2 regions of the Paenarthrobacter sp. NPDC058040 genome follow, and region 2 is predicted to be linked to the other one. Evidence: predicted binding sites of a transcription regulator. Region 2 holds the regulator's gene; the other holds the start of a gene.

Region 1 (3,404 bases), on a different contig from region 2:
TTCGGCCTCCATGTGCAGCAGCTTTTGCGACTCACCTTGCAGCATGCGCCCGGCCGGGATCCCGGTCCAGGCCGAGATCACCTCGGCAATGTCGTCCGCCGTGACTTCCTCGGCCACCATGAGCTCGGGTTCTGAATCGCTGCGCGCGGACTCCTCCGCGGCTGCCGCGTTGAGCTCGCGTTCCAGCGCGGGCAGCTCGCCGTACAAAATGCGCGACGCCGATTCGAGGTCACCTTCGCGCTGGTGCTTTTCGGCGGCCGAGCGAAGCTCATCGATCTTGGCTTTGAGGTCACCCACCCGGTTGAGGCCGGCCTTCTCAGCTTCCCACCGGGCGTTCAGTGCGGCGAGGTTTTCCTTCTTGTCCGCCATGTCGGCGCGAAGGGCGGCCAGCCTCTCGACCGATGAAGGATCCGTCTCGCCCTGAAGGGCCAGTTCCTCCATGGTGAGCCGGTCGACGGCGCGGCGGAGCTGGTCGATCTCTTCCGGCGCGGAATCGATCTCCATGCGCAGGCGCGAGGCTGCCTCGTCCACCAGGTCGATGGCCTTGTCCGGCAGTTGGCGCCCCGAAATGTAGCGGTTGGACAGCGTTGCTGCCGCCACCAAGGCCGAGTCGGCGATGGCCACCTTGTGGTGCGCCTCGTAGCGTTCCTTGAGCCCGCGGAGGATGCCGATGGTGTCTTCCACGCTCGGCTCGCCCACGTAGACCTGCTGGAAACGGCGCTCCAGGGCAGGGTCTTTCTCGATGTTTTCGCGGTACTCGTCCAGGGTGGTGGCACCGATCAGGCGCAGCTCACCACGGGCCAGCATCGGCTTGAGCATGTTGCCCGCGTCCATGGCACTCTCGCCCGTGGCACCGGCGCCAACAACCGTGTGGATCTCGTCAATGAACGTGACAATCTGCCCGTTGGAGTTCTTGATCTCCTCCAGGACGGCCTTGAGGCGTTCCTCGAATTCGCCACGGTACTTGGCACCGGCCACCATCGAAGCAAGGTCCAGGGCGATGAGTGTCTTGCCGCGTAGGCTCTCCGGGACGTCGCCGGCCACCATGCGCTGGGCCAGACCTTCGACGACGGCCGTCTTGCCAACGCCGGGCTCACCAATGAGCACGGGGTTGTTCTTGGTGCGGCGGCTGAGGACCTGCACAACGCGCCGGATCTCGCTGTCGCGGCCGATCACCGGGTCAAGCTTGCCTGAGCGCGCCACCGCCGTCAGGTCCGTGCCGAACTTCTCCAACGCCTGGAACGTGTTCTCCGGGTCCGGCGAATTGACCTTGCGGTCGCCCCGGACACCCGGCAGGGCGGCGAGCAGCGCCTCATGGGAGGCACCGGCGTCGCGCAGTAATTTGCCGACGGCGTCACTTCCGGCCGAGAGTCCCAGCAGCAGGTGCTCGGTTGAGACGAAGGAGTCGCCCAGTTTGTCAGCGTCGGCTTGGGCGGCCTGGATGGCCTGCACAGTCTGACGGGATAGCTGGGCCTGCTGGACTGAACTGCCAGAGGACGAAGGCAGCGCCTTGATGGCGGAACTCGCCTGGACACTCACGGCATCCGGGTCGGCTCCGGTGGCGCGAAGGAGGGCCACGGCAACGCCTTCGCGCTGGTCCATGAGGGCCTTGAGAAGGTGGGCGGGCTCAACTTGCGGGTTACCGGCAGTAGAGGCGTTCATGGCGGCCGCAGAAAGGGCCTCCTGGCTTTTGGTGGTGAATTTGACGTCCAAAGAGAGCTCCCTTTCTGGAGTAGAACCAAGGATTACAAAGTTGAGTCTACTACGCTCAACTTTGGATTGGCCCGACTGTGTTCCATGTTTGCCCACGGCGAAACTGCTGTCCAGCCCTGGGCGTGGGCCGCGCCCACGTCCGCCATCCGCACCCACTCCCGCCAAGCGCACCCGAACCGGCAACGTCCCGCGCCCGTTCCCGCCGGGCGCACCCGTACGAGCGGGTGCGCACGGCGGAAAGTGGTGCGCACCTCTCCACGAACCCAGGAAGCGTTCCGGAAAAGGAAAAGTAGGCTGGGGCCATGGAACCCATTGCCTCGGCACAAGAGCTGGAAGAACTGATCGGACTCCCCTTGGATCGCGTGCGGAGGAAGGTCCGCAGTTCGCTCAGCGACTTCGACCGGCAATGGCTCGCGGCCAGCCCCTTCTGCGTCATTTCGACGGCGGACGCTCAAGGTCGCGTCGACGCCTCACCGAAGGGAGACCCCGCCGGGTTCATCGAGGTCCTGGACGGCACGACGATCGCCATCCCTGAGCGGCCCGGCAACAAACTCGCCTTCGGCTTCCGCAACATCCTGGTGAACCCGAACATAGGGATCCTTTCAGTTGTTCCAGGGCGCACGGACACCCTCCGCATCAATGGTCAGGCCCGGCTCGTCAGGGACGCGGAGTTCTTTGATCGCATGGTGGTCAAAGGGCATCGGCCCCGCGTTGCCATTGTTGTCTCCGTGGAGGAGGTCTTTACGCACTGCGGCAAGGCCTTCATGCGCAGCGGACTGTGGGAACCGGATTCGTGGGACAGCGAAGGGCTGCCCTCGATTGCCGCGCTTTCCCAGGCCTACACCCAGCCGGAGACCCCGTTGGCCGACTTGGAGTCCTACTACGGGCCGGCATATGCGGAGCGGATGTACAAGGAGTAGCGCCGGGCGCGAGGCGGCGCGCACGGCCGTCGTGCGCATCCCGAAGGTAAGCGAAAGCGATCCGTAAGCATTGACCCATGGCCCGCAGGGGACGCCCGCAGTACCCTGATCCAGGGAGAGAGTCTCAGGCGCGAAGGAGCGTCCCATGGAATGGATCCGTCCGGACAACCCGGACTATGACGAAACCCGAAAACTCTTCAATGCAATGATCGACCGCAGGCCGGCCGTCATCGCCAGATGCTCCAGTCCCGGCGAGGTGGCAGAGGCCCTCAAGTACGCCCGCGCGCACAACCTGGACGTCGCCGTCAGATCGGGTGGGCACTCGGTGGCCGGCATGTCCACCAACGACGGCGGACTTGTGGTCGATGTCCGGCCCATGAAGTCCGTCAGTGTGGACCCGGAGGCCAAGACCGTCACTGCCGGAGGCGGGCTCACGTGGGGCGAATTCGATCGGGCCACGCAGCAGCACGGATTGGCGGTCACGGGAGGCCGGGCCTCGACCACGGGCGTTTCAGGCTTCACGCTGGGCGGCGGCTCGGGTTGGCTGGAGCGCTCCTTCGGATTTGCCTGCGACAACCTGCTCTCCGTGGATCTGGTCACTGCATCCGGGGACCTCGTGACCGCGAGCGCGCACGAGAACCCCGAGCTGTTCTGGGCCCTGCATGGCGGCGGCGGAAACTTTGGGGTGGCTACATCGTTCACGTTCCAACTGCACGACCTCGGCCCGACCGTGATGGCCGGACTGACGCTGTTCCCGGGCGAGGCAGCCAC
Region 2 (3,404 bases):
TTGATCGCGGCGGTCGGCCTATGCGTTGGAGCCGCCCTGGCGTGGCGGATGATGGTGCCGCAGGATGAGCCAGCTCCTGTTCCCGCAGGCTCCGCTTCGGGTGGCTCCGTCCGTCCGGGCCCGGCCTCGCCGGACCAGGACGCCACGAACATGGACAAAGTTCCCTTCAACCCTGTTCCGCCGGTGGAGTGAACTAGATACCCTGGGCTGGCCCGTTGTCATTTCGGCGGGCGCGCCTCCTGAGCACCAATCTGCCCAGGAGCAGATACGCGCCGCCACCGGCAATGAGGAACCCAGCCACGCCCACAATGAGGATCTGGGTGATGATTCCCGTGATGACCAGCGCGAAGCCGGCAAGGACGGCCAAACCACCCAAGACTATGCGGGCCCCCGTGCCCCGCAGTCGACCGGACCTGAGCTGAAGGTCCAAGTCCGGGTCAGTTGCAGCGAGGCCACGCTCCAACTCCTCGAGGCTCCTGCGCTCTTCATCGGACAACGACACCGGAATCCATCCCCATTCAACGCCACCGGCGCTTACATTCCACCCTGAAGCACGTGCCCTGCTTGCCGTGCCATGCCTTTATTATCTGTCGATTCCGGGGCGCTAGCCACAGGCCCGCCCTTCCGTCACCGCGACACTGTGACAAGCTAGGGAAGGGACTCCCCACAGCATGACGTACGGACAACCAACTGGAAGGCGATTCTTCCCATGGCACGACGATCTGCAAAAATCCCGAACAGGCCGACTCTGAAACCGTCGCCACGACGCGGCCGCACGGCTTGGCTGGTCGTCATGGGACTGCTCGCGGGCATTGCCGGCGGCGCCTTCGCCTGGCGCATGTTTGCCCCGGAAGGAGAACCTGAAAAGCGACCGTTGCCGGCGGATGATGCCCAGCCGCAGGACCTGGTGGTCCCGACTGAGCCGGTGGAAATCTCTACCCGCATGCGGCCGGGCGAATGGACCGAAGAGTCCCTCTTGGAGCACATCGAGGACTACAAGCAGCAGATCCGGGACATGGGCGCGTCCGAATCCCAGATCATCACTGAGGTTGAACGCACGGAAGAGGGCGCAGCAAAGGTAGTGGTCAGGTGGGACAGGTCGGCCTAGTTTCTGGCCGCTAGCGCTGGCCCTCTCCCGGCCGCGGTCGCCATACGACGACGGCTTGGGACCGGGCGCGCGGGCGCTGGCCACGGGCAAGGCTCACGACGTCGCCGGCTGCCCCCGCCGCGAAGATCCGAGCGTCCACGGGCGCACGGCGTCGCGAAAGTTCCTCAGTGAGTTCAGCCACTCGGTATTGGAGCGCCGCCACCTGGTTCTCAAGGTCCAGGATGCGCTTGATGCCTTCCAGGGAGACGCCCGACTGCGAGAGGCGCTGCACTTCCCGCAGCTTGTCCACATCGTTCTGCGAATATCGGCGGGACTTTCCCGGAGCACGGCTGGGCGAGACGATGCCCAGGCGGTCGTACTGGCGCAACGTCTGCGGATGCATGTCGGCAAGCTCCGCAGCGACGGAGATGACGAAGATCGGCTGGTTGACGTCGATGGCCATGACCATCTCCTTACAACCGGGCCTTCGCGGCCAGGTCGCGACGCGGGTTGGCGTCGGAGGTGGCAGCAGCAAATGCCTTCACGGCCTCCTCCGCTTCCTTGCTCAGGTTTTGGGGAACCGCGACGTCGATGGTCACCAGCAGGTCGCCGGTCGCCTTGGACGTCTTCACGCCCCGGCCCTTCACACGCAAAGTGCGGCCTGCGGGTGTGCCCGCCGGTACGCGCAACTTGACCGTATCGCCGTCGAGCGTTGGTACTTCAATCGTGGCGCCGAGCGCTGCCTCGTCGAACGTGACAGGCACGTGGATGCGGATGTTGTCGCCGTCGCGCTGGAAGAAATCGTGGGGCTTCACGCTCACCGTGATGATGAGGTCGCCGTTGCCTGCCGGGCCAACGTTGCCTTTGCCGCGCTGACGGACCTTCTGGCCGTCCTTGATGCCGGCGGGAATCTTCACGTCGATCACGTTGCCGTTGCTCTCGCGCAGGCTCACCGTGGTGCCCTTGATGGAACCGGCGAAAGAGATGGACGTGGTGGCCGTGCGGTCCGAACCCTTCTGCGGGGCCCGCTGGAAGCCGGTCTGGCCGCCACCACCGAATCCGCCACCGAACAGGTCGGCGAACTCCGGCGGGATCCCACCGCCCTGCGGCTGGCGTGCACCTGCTCCGCCGCCGAAGAGGCCACCAAACAGGTCCTCGAACCCACCGTTGGCCCCAGCGCCGCCACGGCCACCGGCGCCCGGAGCGAACCGGGCACCGCCCATGGCGCGGATGGCGTCGTACTGCTGCCGGTCCTCGGGGCTCGACAACACCGAGTAAGCCTCGGAGATGTCCTTGAACTTCTTCTCCGCGGCTGCATCCCCCGCATTGGTATCAGGGTGATACTGCCGGGCGAGCTTGCGGTAAGCCTTCTTGATATCCGCGTCGGAGGCGTCCTTGGCGACACCAAGGATCGCGTAAAAATCCTTTTCAACCCAGTCCTGGCTGGCCAAGAGCGTTTCCTTTCGTTGTGGGAACGAGATGGCAGTTCATGACAATGTTTCACTCAAACACTGTCACGAACTGCCATCTCGAAGGGGTACTAAGCGGGAACCGCGACGATCACTTGGGCTGCCCGCAGGACACGCTCGCCTGAGCGGTATCCGGAGCGCAGCACCTGGCTGACCGTGTCAACCTCGATGTCCTCGCCAGGCTGCTGGATGAGTGCCTCGTGGATGGTGGGGTCGAATTCGACGCCCGTTTCCGCGATGCGTTCCAGCCCGTACGTCTTCAGCGCGTTCTCCAGCTTGGTGGCGATGGCGGCGAAGGGGCCGTCTTCGAGGTCACCGTGCTGGCGTGCGGCGTCGACGTCGTCCAGCACCGGGAGCAGGGAGTTCAGGACGCCGATGACGGCCATCTCCCCCGCTACGGCGCGGTCGCGTTCGACGCGCTTGCGGTAGTTGACGTACTCAGCCTGCAGGCGAAGGAGGTCGTTGCGGAGCTCCGCTGCCTGGGCTTCTGCCGCGGCACCGGGGGCTACCGACTCTTCAGCCGGAACCTCTACGCCGTTGAGGATTTCCTCAGCCTGGGAGAGGGCGTCGCCGTCGGTGGGAGCGCCAGCTTCGCCTTCAGGGTGGCGGGCCGCACCGGTCTCCGGGTCAACCTTGCGGTTGTCCCGGATCACCGGCTTGCGCTGCTCGTTGCCTTCAGAGTGCTCTGCTTCGTTGCCGTGATGAGGCATGGTTACTTCTTCGCTTCGTCTTCGTCGATGATTTCGGCGTCGACGATGTCCTCGTCAGCTGCCTTGTCACCGGCCGGAGCACCTTCAGCGCCGGCGCCGGGGGCGTCAGCTGCTGCAGCCTGCGAGTAGATTGCCTCG

The links. The regulator HspR, encoded in region 2, represses chaperone genes until heat shock. The targets are predictions, from matches to a motif close to AAGTTGAGTCNNNNNGACTCAACTT.
Region 1: the regulator HspR is predicted to act here: its motif matches at 1,751-1,775, upstream of clpB (ATP-dependent chaperone ClpB).

What each region holds. Positions count from the first base shown of each region.
Region 1 is NZ_JBHVRN010000026.1:18,428-21,831, reverse strand. Features, by position in the region: gene clpB (ATP-dependent chaperone ClpB) at 1-1,713, opposite strand, end outside; gene ACFVSJ_RS23895 (pyridoxamine 5'-phosphate oxidase family protein) at 2,016-2,633, shown strand; gene ACFVSJ_RS23890 (FAD-binding oxidoreductase) at 2,779-3,404, shown strand, end outside.
Region 2 is NZ_JBHVRN010000019.1:37,898-41,301, forward strand. Features, by position in the region: gene ACFVSJ_RS21945 (hypothetical protein) at 1-192, shown strand, start outside; gene ACFVSJ_RS21950 (DUF3040 domain-containing protein) at 194-502, opposite strand; gene ACFVSJ_RS21955 (hypothetical protein) at 710-1,108, shown strand; gene ACFVSJ_RS21960 (heat shock protein transcriptional repressor HspR) at 1,119-1,550, opposite strand; gene ACFVSJ_RS21965 (DnaJ C-terminal domain-containing protein) at 1,561-2,538, opposite strand; gene ACFVSJ_RS21970 (nucleotide exchange factor GrpE) at 2,628-3,266, opposite strand; gene dnaK (molecular chaperone DnaK) at 3,269-3,404, opposite strand, start outside.